Oleidesulfovibrio alaskensis DSM 16109: one gene and its partner. The protein of the gene in region 1 interacts with the protein of each later gene in a pairwise test. Links are inferred from orthologs where the notes say so. Each region holds a gene or a part of one and is shown in the gene's direction. Other genes may lie near its edges.

What was found.
Region 2: the proteins of leuS (region 1) and ligA interact in binary tests that used the Escherichia coli proteins (3 or more experiments, as listed by UniProt). The link is inferred for Oleidesulfovibrio alaskensis DSM 16109 from one-to-one orthologs.

Annotation. Positions count from the first base shown.
Region 1 is NZ_AXWQ01000004.1:416,166-422,432, forward strand. The notes cover bases 2,320-5,386. They hold leuS (leucine--tRNA ligase), read left to right. Parts: upstream 2,320-2,641; coding sequence 2,642-5,131; downstream 5,132-5,386. Other genes in these bases: nusB (transcription antitermination factor NusB), read left to right, coding at 2,320-2,593; lptE (LPS assembly lipoprotein LptE), read left to right, coding at 5,115-5,386. In the rest of the region: H586_RS0102170 (riboflavin synthase), read left to right, coding at 1-232; H586_RS0102175 (bifunctional 3,4-dihydroxy-2-butanone-4-phosphate synthase/GTP cyclohydrolase II), read left to right, coding at 305-1,528; ribH (6,7-dimethyl-8-ribityllumazine synthase), read left to right, coding at 1,655-2,125; more of nusB, read left to right, coding at 2,129-2,319; more of lptE, read left to right, coding at 5,387-5,672; H586_RS0102200 (DNA polymerase III subunit delta), read left to right, coding at 5,769-6,267.
Region 2 is NZ_AXWQ01000004.1:97,493-103,648, reverse strand. The notes cover bases 600-3,555. They hold ligA (NAD-dependent DNA ligase LigA), read left to right. Parts: upstream 600-1,023; coding sequence 1,024-3,087; downstream 3,088-3,555. Other genes in these bases: dapB (4-hydroxy-tetrahydrodipicolinate reductase), read left to right, coding at 3,110-3,555; H586_RS0100505 (glycosyltransferase family 2 protein), read left to right, coding at 600-994. In the rest of the region: H586_RS0100510 (potassium channel family protein), read left to right, coding at 1-256; more of H586_RS0100505, read left to right, coding at 263-599; more of dapB, read left to right, coding at 3,556-3,889; H586_RS0100490 (NAD+ synthase), read left to right, coding at 3,890-5,542; H586_RS0100485 (molybdopterin-dependent oxidoreductase), read right to left, coding at 5,646-6,156. UniProt on the Escherichia coli protein: DNA ligase that catalyzes the formation of phosphodiester linkages between 5'-phosphoryl and 3'-hydroxyl groups in double-stranded DNA using NAD as a coenzyme and as the energy source for the reaction.

The DNA of each region.
Region 1 (6,267 bases):
TCATTGCGGGCCGGATTTTCTGGAAGTGAACATCATTCCCGAAACGCAAAAGGTGACAACCATCGCGCACTGGAAGCCCGGAACCCGCGTAAACATGGAAACCGACATCATCGGCAAATATGTTCAGCGCATGCTCACCCCGTGGAGCTCCGCAGACAAAGGCGGCGCAACCGCAGGCGACAGCCGGGCCGGCACTCTGACAATGGACTTTCTGCGCGAACACGGCTTTTAACCGTAAAACGCCGCAAACCGCCGGCGGCACGACCGCCGGAGGATACCGCAACTTACCGAGAGGTTCCCAGATATGCCTATGTGCACGGCCGAAGAGGCCATTGAGGAAATCCGCAGCGGACGGATGCTCATTCTTGTAGACGACGAAGACCGCGAAAATGAAGGCGACCTGACCATTGCAGCCGAGCATGTTACTCCGGAGATCATCAATTTCATGGCCATGCACGGCCGCGGTCTCATATGCCTGGCCATGGCGCCCGAATGGGTGGACAAGCTGCAGCTGCCGCTGATGGCCCGCCGCAACGAATCCAAATTCGGCACCAACTTCACGGTATCCATCGAAGCCCGTCAGGGCGTCACCACCGGTATTTCCGCCAAAGACCGCGCAACGACCATTCTTACGGCAGTGAAAGACGACGTGAAGCCCGAAGACATAGTCACCCCCGGCCACATCTTTCCCCTGCGCGCCCAGAAGGGCGGTGTCATGGTGCGTGCCGGACAGACCGAAGGCAGTGTGGATCTGGCCCGTCTTGCCGGTCTCAAGCCCGCCGCCGTCATTTGCGAGATAATCCGCGACGACGGCGAAATGGCCCGCATGCCTGATCTTGTGGAATTTGCCGAAAAGCACGGCCTGAAGATTGCCACCATACGCGATCTTATCAGGTACCGTATGCAGCCCGGACAACTTTCCGTACAGCGGGTGGCAGAAGCTAAAATGCCTACCAAATACGGTGACTTCACTGTTATCGCCTACGAAAACGACCACGGTGACGAAACCCACCTTGCCATGGTCAAAGGCGACATAAAAAATCAGGACGCCGTGCTTGTGCGCGTGCACTCCGAATGCCTCACCGGCGATGTGCTGGGATCGCTGCGCTGCGACTGCGGCGATCAGCTGGCAGCCGCCATGTGCACCGTGGCAGCCGAAGGCGCAGGCGTTGTGCTGTATATGCGTCAGGAAGGCCGCGGCATCGGACTGGCCAACAAGATCAAGGCTTATGCGCTGCAGGATCAGGGCTACGATACCGTGGAAGCCAACCACAAGCTGGGTTTCAAGGCCGACCTGCGCGACTACGGCATCGGCGCACAGATTCTTGTGGATCTGGGCGTGCGCAAAATGCGCATGATGACCAACAACCCGAAAAAAATCGTGGGCATAGAAGGCTACGGCATTCAGGTGGTCGAACGTGTTCCCATCGAAATGCATGCCTGCGAATTTAACGAAAATTACCTGCGCACCAAAAAGGAAAAGATGGGGCATATGCTGCATCTTTCCGACGAAGGGCAGGAACAGTAACAGCCGGGGCGCCGGCCGCCCCCTCAATTTGTTGATGATGCGCACCCCGTGTTCCGGCACGGGGTGCGACCTGCATATTCCACTTTGCCACGCGGCCCCCGCGCCGCCATCAGGAGACTTTTTACCATGATGCACCTGAAAACCATCGAAGGCCAGTTCGACGCCAAGGGGCTGAAGTTCGCCATCATCGCCACCCGCTTCAATGACTTTGTCGTTGACCGTCTGGTTGGCGGCGCCGTCGACTACCTGACCCGCTGCGGCGGCAGCCGCGAAGACATGACCCTCATCCGTCTGCCCGGCGCATTCGAAATGCCCGTGGCCGCCAAAAAGCTGGCCGCCTCCGGCAAATACGACGGCGTGATCGCTCTGGGTGCCGTCATCCGCGGTGCCACTCCGCACTTTGATTTTGTGGCCAACGAAGCCACCAAAGGCCTTGCACAGGTTGCGCTGGAATCCGGCGTACCCGTGGGATTCGGCCTGCTGACCACCGACACGCTGGAACAGGCCATCGAGCGCGCCGGTTCCAAGGGCGGAAACAAAGGCGTGGAAGCTGCTTCCGCCGTTCTTGAAACGATCCGAGTACTGGAGCAGCTGTAACACATGGCCGCAAAAGGTAACAATTCATCGCGGCGCTCTTCGCGGGCGCTTGCTTTTCAGGTTCTTTACGGGCTTAACTTTTCGCCCGCCAAGGATCTGGCCCAGCTGCAGGAAGCCTACTGTGCATCGCCCGACGTGAGCGACCGCGGAGGCGAAGCGCACCCCGTGGGGTTTGCCTGGGAACTTATCGAAGGCACATGGACCAATCAGAAAGCGCTGGACGAGATCATCACCCGTTTTGCCCAGAACTGGCGCGTGGAGCGCATCGGCAAAATAGAACTGACCATCCTGCGCCTTGCCGTATATGAAATGCTCTACCGCGCCGACGTACCGCCCAAAGTGGCCATCAACGAAGGCATAGAGCTTTCAAAGCAGTTCGGCGACGACAAGTCGCGCAACTTCATCAACGGCATACTGGATGCGGCAGCCAAGGCGCTGGAAGCAGGCACCATCACGTGCAAGTACTGATTCTGAACTCTTACCGCTCAACGACTATACATAAGGAATAGCACGGCTATGAAGTACAATCCTCAGGCCATTGAAGAGAAGTGGCAGCATATTTGGGAAGAAAAGGAGATGTTCCGCAGCGAGCACGGCTCCGACAAGCCCAAATACTACGTGCTTGAGATGTTTCCCTATCCTTCGGGCAACATCCACATGGGGCACGTCCGCAACTACTCCATAGGCGACGTGGTCGCCCGCTTCAAGCGCATGCAGGGCTTCAACGTGCTACACCCCATGGGCTGGGACGCTTTCGGACTGCCTGCCGAAAACGCCGCCATCAAGCACGACACGCACCCCGCCAAATGGACATACTCCAATATCGACAATATGCGCAGCCAGCTTAAAAGGCTGGGCTATTCGTACGACTGGCGCCGCGAACTGGCCACCTGTGATGCGGAATACTACCGCTGGGAACAGCTGTTTTTCCTCAAATTCATGGAAAAAGGCCTGATATACCGCAAAAAGGCACCGCAGAACTGGTGCCCAAAATGCAACACGGTACTGGCCAACGAGCAGGTCATAGACGGGCTGTGCTGGCGTTGTGATTCAGTGGTCGAACAACGTGATCTGGCGCAGTGGTTCCTCAGAATCACCTCCTACGCCGAAGAACTGCTGGCCGACCTTGAAAAACTGACCGGCGGATGGCCCGACCGCGTACTGACCATGCAGCACAACTGGATAGGCAAATCCGTAGGTGCCGAAATCGAATTTGCCGTGGATGGCAGCGATGAAACCGTCAAGGTTTTCACCACCCGCCCCGATACGGTGTTCGGTTCCACATTCATGAGCATTGCTCCTGAACATCCGCTGGTGGAAAAACTCATCACCGGCACCGGGCAGGAAGAGACTGTCAGGGCTTTTGTCACGCGTATACGCAACATGGACCGCATTGAACGCACCGCAGACACGCTGGAAAAAGAAGGCGTGTTCACGGGCGCATACTGCATCAATCCGCTCAGCGGACGCAGAATGCCCATCTATGTGGCCAACTTTGTACTGGCCGAATACGGCACGGGCGCCGTCATGGCCGTGCCCGCGCATGACGAGCGCGACTTTGAATTCGCCCGTAAATACGACCTGCCGATGGAAGTTGTCATCCAGCCCGAAGGCGCGGAACTGACACCTGCAACCATGGAAACCGCCTATACCGGTCAGGGAACCATGGTCGGGTCGGGCCAGTTCAGCGGGCTGCCCAACGAAGAAGGCAAAACCCAAATAGCCGAATGGCTTGAAGCCAACGGCAAAGGCAAACGCACCGTCAACTACCGCCTGCGTGACTGGAATATCTCGCGCCAGCGTTACTGGGGTGCGCCCATTCCCGTGGTCTACTGCGAAAAATGCGGCATTGTGCCCGAAAAAGCAGAAAACCTGCCCGTCCGTCTGCCGCTGGACATAAAGACCCGTTCCGACGGCCGCTCGCCGCTGGGCGAAACTCCGGAATTCTACGAATGCCGGTGCCCTGCATGCGGAGAAAAAGCACGGCGCGAAACCGACACCATGGACACCTTCGTGGAGTCCTCATGGTATTTTGCGCGCTACACGTCGGCCGGTGACAATGAAGCCCCCTTTGATGCGCAGGCACTCAAGTACTGGCTGCCCGTGGACCAGTACATAGGCGGCGTGGAACACGCCATTCTGCACCTGCTGTATGCGCGTTTCTTTATCAAGGCACTGCGCGACTGCGGCTACATGGACCTTGACGAACCTTTCGCCAACCTGCTGACGCAGGGCATGGTGCTGATGGACGGCGCCAAGATGTCAAAGTCAAAGGGCAATGTGGTTGATCCCACTGAAATGATCAGCCGCTACGGTGCCGACACCGTCCGCCTGTTCTGCCTTTTCGCGGCACCGCCCGAACGTGACTTCGACTGGTCCGACTCCGGCATCGAAGGCGCAAGCCGGTTTGTAAACCGCGTGTGGCGGCTGGTGGAAGACCTGCCTGCGGGCATGGCGCCCATGGCCCCCTGCTCCAGCAGCAGCGATGACTGCACCGGCGCGGCCGCAAAGGATATCCGGCAGAAGGAACACGCCACCGTCAAAAAAGCCGGTGCCGACATTCAGAACAGATTCCAGTTCAACACCGCTATTTCTGCCGTGATGGAACTGGTCAACGCGCTGTATCTTACCCGCGACGAACTGGGTGCCGACGAAAAAGGCCGCAGAGTGCTAGGCTCGGCAGTGTCGTCAGTGCTGGCCATGCTGGCGCCCATCACCCCGCATCTGTGCGAAGAACTGTGGGAACAGCTGGGCCACAAGGACATGCTTACCGCAAGACCGTGGCCCCGATACGACGAAGACGCCCTGCTCAGGGACGAGGTGGTCATTCCGGTTTCAGTCAACGGCAAGCTGCGTTCCAAAATGACCGTACCCGCAGGCACCGGCAAGGAAGAGCTTGAAAAGCTTGCTCTTGCAGAAGCCAACGTGGTACGCCATACCGAAGGACTCACCGTCCGCAAGGTAATTGTCATCCCGGGGAAAATGGTCAATGTCGTCGCAAGCTGACAACATACGCGCCCGTACGCGCGGCGCGTCCGCCATACGCACAGCGGTACTGTGCGCCGTGCTGGCCTGTGTGCTTTTTGCGCTGCAGGGCTGCGGCGGCTACCGGCTGGCCGCGGACGAACCTTCCGTGTTCGGCGGACCGCAGGCCACCATCCGCATACGCGAAGTGGTCAACCCCTCGCTGTTTCCGTGGGTCGGTGCCGTCATCCGCGCTGAAATGCGCGACGAGATAACCAACAGGCACATGGCCACATGGAAAGACAACGGCAGAACGGACTACTCCATAGCTGTCATTGTGGATAAAATCACAGTGACCGGACGCGCCACAGATACGGATGATTCCGACCGTCTGTTCAGCGCATCGGTTTCGCTGAAGGCTGCCGTGTATGACGACAACACCAACACCGTTGTCTGGGATTCCGGCTTCACCTCCGTCAGCGAAACCTACCGGACGTTTTCCGGCACAGACCAGCAGGCCGCTTACTCCGCGGTGCGCAAAGCCACGCAGTATGTGGTGGACAGAATGCGACACAGCTTCTAGACCCTTCATACAGCCATCGTATATAACGCCCGGAGACCGATAGGCTCTCCGGGCGTTTTTCAACCACCAACCAGCAAACAGGCACTACCCGCAACCATGGCAAAAGACGGATTCAGTTTCATCGTATGTCCCGACGGGCAGCTTCTGCGCGACCGTATCGAAGGACAGCTTGCGGCACACTCCTCTTCGCACGGTGCATGGGAACGTCACGTCTACTGGGGCGACGAGGGACTGGCCGCTTCGTTCTGGGAACACCTGACCCTGCAGGGGCTATTTGCCACTCCCAAGGCACTGGTTGTCCGCAATGCCCAGAACCTTGCCGCCGCGGACTGGAAGAAGCTCAGCGAGTCACTGCGGCAGGCATCGCCCACGTCATGGGCGTTCATCTGTCTGGAGGTTGCTTTTGAGCGCGGCAAGGCAAAAGTGCCGGCTGCCGTACAAAAAACAGCCTGCTGGAAGTTCGCCGCCGGACAGGGCTGGATTTGGGAATCGCCCGGTCTGGACGAACGCAGCCTGCAGGGATTTGCTTCGGCCTGGGCGCAGAAACGCGGGGTACGCTTTGCTCCCGGCGCTCTGCCGGCCATATGCGCCGCCC
Region 2 (6,156 bases), 320 kb from region 1 along the record:
CGAGCTGACCCAGCGCGGCGGCAAAATGGATATCCAGATGGAGGAACTGCTGATCACGGCATCTTCCGGGCTTGTGGGCAAAGCACTGATGGATTCCGGCATCCGCGCGCGGTTCAATCTTATTGTCATTGCAGTGAAAGATGTGGACGGCACCATGCATTTCAATCCTGCTTCCGATTTTGTCATCAATGCGGGACATACGCTTATCGTGGTCGGTTCAGAAGATAATCTTGCGTCGTTTCAGGAGATTTTGTAGCACGCCATGCGCATTGCGGCTGTTATACTGCACTATGGCAACCCGCAGCTGACCATGCGTCTGCAGCAGCAGATGCTGGCGGCCGATCCGCAGCGGGCGGCGGATATCATGGTACTGGACAACTGCGCACCGGAACCGTTTTGCGGCGCATGGCAGCGGACCTCTGAAAACCTGTACTGGGCGGGGGCGCTGGAATACACTCTTGCGTCTGTCATGGGGCTCGGCTACACGCACCTGTGGTTTTTGAACAACGATATCATGTTTGACACGCGCCCGCCGCTGCTGGCGCGGGCGGAAGCCCGTATGGCCCGCATGCAGCGGCGTACCGGTGCTATAGGGGTGTGGGCGCCTGCCGTGGTGCGCAGCCCTTACCATGAGCATATGGTTGCCGACCCCCGTTACCAGTTCCGGCGGGTTGCGTATGTAGACGGTATCGCACCGGTTATCAGCATTGACTGCTGGCGGCAGACCGGCGGCGTGGACTATGCCGGCAACCCCTACGGATACGGGGTGGATATCTGGTTTTCGCTTTGCGCACACCGTGCGGGTTGGGCGGTGGTGGTGGACAACGGCATTGTTGTGCAGCACGCATATCATTCCACGGCCAGAACAGTGAGCGGTTTTTTAGAGACGGCGGCGCGGGCGGAAAATGAATACCTTACCGCCCGGCTTGGCCCGCAATACAACGAGCTGCTTCAGGATATGAAGCGGCAGTGGACAGACGAGGAGCACCTGTGAAGCAGGATTCGGCCAAGGTTGAACAGCGCATGGAAGAACTGCGCACTTTGCTGGAGTATCACGGTCACCGGTACTACGTGATGGATGAGCCCGAAATATCCGATGCGGAGTACGATGCCCTTTTCAGGGAACTGGTGCGGCTGGAGGAGGAACACCCTGAGCATATCCATCCGGGGTCGCCCACGCATAAGGTTGGCGGGCAGATACTAGACGGACTGAAGCCCCGTGAGCACTCCCTGCGCATGTACAGTCTGGATAACGCATTCGGTATTGAAGAGTTCCGCGAATTTGTCGAGCGCGTTGTCCGGCTGGAACCTGATGCTCCGCTTGAATTCTGGGTTGACCCCAAAATGGACGGGTTGGCCATGGAACTTGTTTATGAAAATGGAGTGTTTTCGCTGGCTGTGACCCGCGGAGACGGCAGCATGGGGGAAGATGTGACCCACACCATGCGCACGGTACGCAATGTCCGCATGCGGCTGAATCCGGAAATTGAAGCACCCGTGCGGCTTGAAGTGCGTGGAGAGGTTATTATCACCCGCGCCGATTTTGAAGCGCTTAATGCGCGGCAGCAGCAGAAGGGGGGCAAACTGTTTGCCAACCCCCGCAATGCCGCCGCAGGCTCTGTTCGCCAGCTGGATTCTTCCGTGGCGGCGGCGCGCCCTCTGCGTTTCATGGCATATGGCGTGGGGCAGGTTGTCTGGGCGGACGGCAGACAGCGCTGGCGGACCCAATATGACATAATGCGGGGACTGCAGGAGCTTGGGTTTGCCGTACCTTCTCAGGGCAGACTGTGCGCTGCGCCTGCAGATGTGGAAGCCGCTTTTACCGAGCTTTCTGCCGCGCGGCATGAACTGCCGTTTGAAATAGACGGCGTAGTCGCCAAGCTGAACGACCTTGACCTGCAGGAGGCTCTGGGGTTTACGGCCAGGGCTCCTCGCTGGGCCATTGCGCTTAAATTTCCCGCGCATCAGGCGCGTACCCGCCTTAAGGACATCAGAATTCAGGTGGGGCGGACCGGTGTGATGACGCCTGTGGCCGAGCTTGAGCCGGTGACTGTGGGCGGGGTGACTGTTTCCAGCGCCACTTTGCATAATGAAGATGAAATACGTGCCAAGGGCCTTATGCTGGGCGATGTTGTCATTGTGCAGCGGGCGGGGGATGTGATTCCCGAAGTGGTACGCGCGGTGCCGGAAGAACGCACCGGAGCTGAACGTGAGTATGTTTTTCCTGCCGTGTGTCCTGTCTGCGGCAGTGCTGCCGTGCGCGGCGAAGGGGAGGCCGCCTGGCGCTGCACCAATATGCAGTGCCCTGCCGTGCGCAAGCAGGCAATCATTCATTTTGTTTCCAAGGCCGGTCTGGACATAGACGGAGTGGGTCGCAAGTGGATTGAGCAGCTGGTGGACAGCGGCAGGGTGGTTTCTCCGGCTGATCTTTTCCGCATTACGCGGGAGGACCTGCTGGGCATGGAGCGCATGGGCGAAAAACTGGCTTCCAATTTTATAGAGGCTTTTGATTCGGCACGTCACGAATCCACGCTCCAGCGTTTCATCTGCGCGCTGGGTATCCGCCATGTGGGTGAACAGACTGCCAGAACGCTTGCCGCCCGTTTCGGCAATATGGACGAACTGATGCGTGCCGATCAGGAGACATTGCAGTCTCTGCGTGATATCGGCGGCGAGGTGGCCGGTTCCATACGAGCTTTTTTTGCCAACGGGCAGAACAGGGAGCTTTTGCAGCAGTTCAAGAATCTTGGTCTGTGGCCCGAGGAGCAGCAGCCTGCAGGTGACAGCACGCCGGTGACACCGCTTGCGGGCAAAAAAATTCTTTTTACCGGTTCGCTGGTGCGTATGACACGCTCTGAAGCCAAAGCTATGGCAGAAAAAGCGGGGGCAGCCGTCATGAGCGGCGTTTCCGCCAGACTTGATATACTTGTGGCCGGAGACAAGCCCGGCAGCAAGCTGGAAAAAGCCCGTTCACTGGGAATAACGGTTCTGACGGAAGATGAATTCATCAGGCAGGCATCAGAGTCTGAAGAAATTTCCGGACAGGCTGCAGATGACTATGAAAACAGTCTGCTGCGCGTGCAGTAGGCGCCAGAGCGAGGAGGACGTCATGAGTGTTTCCGTTATTGTGATGGGTGCCGGCGGGCGTATGGGCACAACCATTACCGGTATGGTGCGTGCTGACGGAGAATGCCGTCTTGCCGGTGTGGTCGAACGCGAAGGCCGCCGTGAAGGACTGGAACATCTGGGCTGTCAGGTGGCCGGAACGCTGGAGGAACTGCTGCCCGGACTGCCCGATGCCGTGGTCATCGATTTTACCGCACCGGAAGCCAGCGTGCATAACGCGCGGGCGTGTGCGCGGCACGGCAGCGGGCTGGTCATCGGCACAACGGGTTTCACCGAAGAGCAGAAAGCCGAACTTGCGGATTGCGCATTGCAGACTCCCGTGTTCTGGGCTCCCAACATGAGTGTGGGGGTTAATGTGCTGCTGAAAATTCTGCCCCAGCTGGTAACGTTGCTGGGCGAACAGTATGATCTGGAAATGGTGGAACTGCACCACAACAAAAAGAAAGACTCTCCCAGCGGGACGGCACTGCGCCTTGCCGAATGTCTGGCGGAAGCCCGGAAATGGGATCTGGACACGGTGGCCAATTATCACCGTGAAGGTATCATCGGAGAACGTCCGCACGAGGAAATAGGCATTCAGACCATTCGCGGCGGAGATGTGGTCGGCGTACACACGGTCTATGCTCTGGGTCCCGGCGAGCGCATCGAAGTGACCCATCAGGCCCATTCGCGTGAAACCTTTGCAGCAGGGGCTATCCGTGCCGCAAAGTGGCTGGCGCAGAACAGACCCGGTAAACTGTATACCATGTCGGACATGCTGTAGATGCGTATCGCTCTGTTACAACTGAACCCCGTGGTGGGTGATCTTGCAGCCAATGCGTCTGCCATTGCCGGTGCGGTGCGAAGCGCCAGTGCAGGGGGTGCCCGGCTGTGCGTGACTTCCGAGCTGGCTTTGTGCGGGTATCCCCCCCGCGATCTTCTGCTGATGGACGAATTTATCTCCGCCTGCCGCGGCCATCTGGACAGGCTGGCGCAGGAGCTTGCGGATTGCTGTCCGGTGCTGGTCGGTGCTCCCGTGGCAGCAGCCGGCGATTATCCCGATACCGTGCGCAATGCGGCAGTGCTGCTGCGTGACGGCGTTGCGGAGGTTGCAGGCTCCAAGGTGCTGCTGCCCACGTATGATGTGTTCGACGAACGCCGGTATTTCACCCCGGGGCACCGGTGCGGTCTGGTCACCGTGGACGGATACCGTGTGGGCGTAAGCATCTGCGAAGATATATGGAATGACAAGGAGTACTGGGGAGAGCACAGACGCTATCCCCATGATCCCGTGGCGGAACTCGCCTCGGAAGGTGTGGACCTCTTGGTGAACCTTTCGGCTTCTCCGTTTTCGCTGGGCAAGCAGGCGCAACGTGAGTCCATGCTGGGTGCCGTGGCGGCGCGTATTGGTGTTCCCGTGGTGTATGTGAATCAGGTCGGCGGTAATGACGATCTGATTTTTGCGGGCAAAAGTATGGTGATGGGCGCCGACGGCACGTTGCTGGCCCGCGCTGCGGGGTTTGTTCCCGAGGTGTTGCTGGCGGATGCCTGCGCCGCGTCGGCCGGTGCTGTCGCACCTGACGCTCCGGAGCCCGAGGCCCAGATATGGCAGGCTCTGGTGCTGGGTACGCGCGACTATGCTGCCAAATGCGGCTTTAAAGGTGCGGTGCTGGGGCTTTCCGGTGGTATTGATTCGGCGTTGGTGGCCTGCATCGCCGCCGAAGCACTGGGGCCGGAAAATGTCCTCGGCGTGATGATGCCTTCTCCGTATTCCAGCAGAGGCAGTGTGGATGATTCGGTTGCACTGGTGCAAAATCTGGGCATACGCTCGCGCGTTGTGCCCATTGAACCGCTGATGCGCTCGTTTGATGCTGCTCTTTCTGAATCTTTTGCAGGGCTGGATGCCGATGTGACAGAAGAAAATATCCAGTCGCGTATCCGTGGCAATATTCTTATGGCCATGTCCAACAAATTCGGCAAAGTGCTGCTGACCACAGGTAACAAGTCCGAGCTGGCCGTGGGGTACTGCACCATTTACGGCGACATGGCAGGTGGGCTCGGCGTGATAGCCGACCTGCCCAAAACCATGGTGTACGCCGTGTGCCGTTGGCTTAACAGCGTCCGCGGTTTTGAAGTGATTCCCCGCGCTGTTCTGGAAAAGGCTCCTTCTGCGGAGCTGCGGCCCGACCAGAAGGACGTAGATTCGCTGCCTGACTATGCCGTTCTGGATGATGTGCTGGAACGGCATATCGTGCGGAAGCAGGGGATGGCCGCCATTGTGGCGGCGGGACACCATCCTGAAACGGTACGCCGCATCATCGGGCTTGTCCGGAGGGCGGAATTCAAACGGCGTCAGGCACCGCCCGGCCTCAAGGTCACTGACAGGGCGTTCGGTTCGGGCTGGCGCATGCCGGTGGCGGCCAGATATGCTTGCTGAGCTTGTGCTGCTTTTATCCCCGCTCCTTTCCGGAGCGGGGTTTTTTATTATTCGGTGCTGAACGGCATGCGCATTTCCATACCGAGCAGGGAAGAATTACATTTTATGCCTGCGGGTGCGGCGGCTCTGCCTGCAACTTTTTGATAGCGGCTTTCTGGCTGTAGAAGGCCGCGCCTTCTCCGGCATCTGTAACCAGCGGGGCTGTAAGCCCGTTGGCCCCCCAGCCGCGGCTGACCCAGCCACCGCGCCGCAACCGCACGGCGGAAGGATGAATAGCGGGATCAAAGCGGACGGTGACCTGCATCTGGCCGCCGGGTGTGCAAAGTAAAGCAGCTTCGCCGTCTGCGATGCCCGCCGCCTGTGCCGCGCAAGGCGCTGCGGCAAGTTCCGGCAGGCCCTGTTGCATCCCGGCAGGAATCTGTGAATGCAGTGTGTTGCGGCTTATGAGGGTCAGCAGGAAAAACGGGTAGTCTCCGGAATCTTCCTTGTCAGGTGAAAGTTCGGCGACACAATGGAACAGGCCATCCTGATGGTCTGTACGCATACCTTCATATGCGATGAACGGGTGTTCGGCGGTGGCGAATCCCTCCTGCCGCAGACGGGAAAGCGTTGTC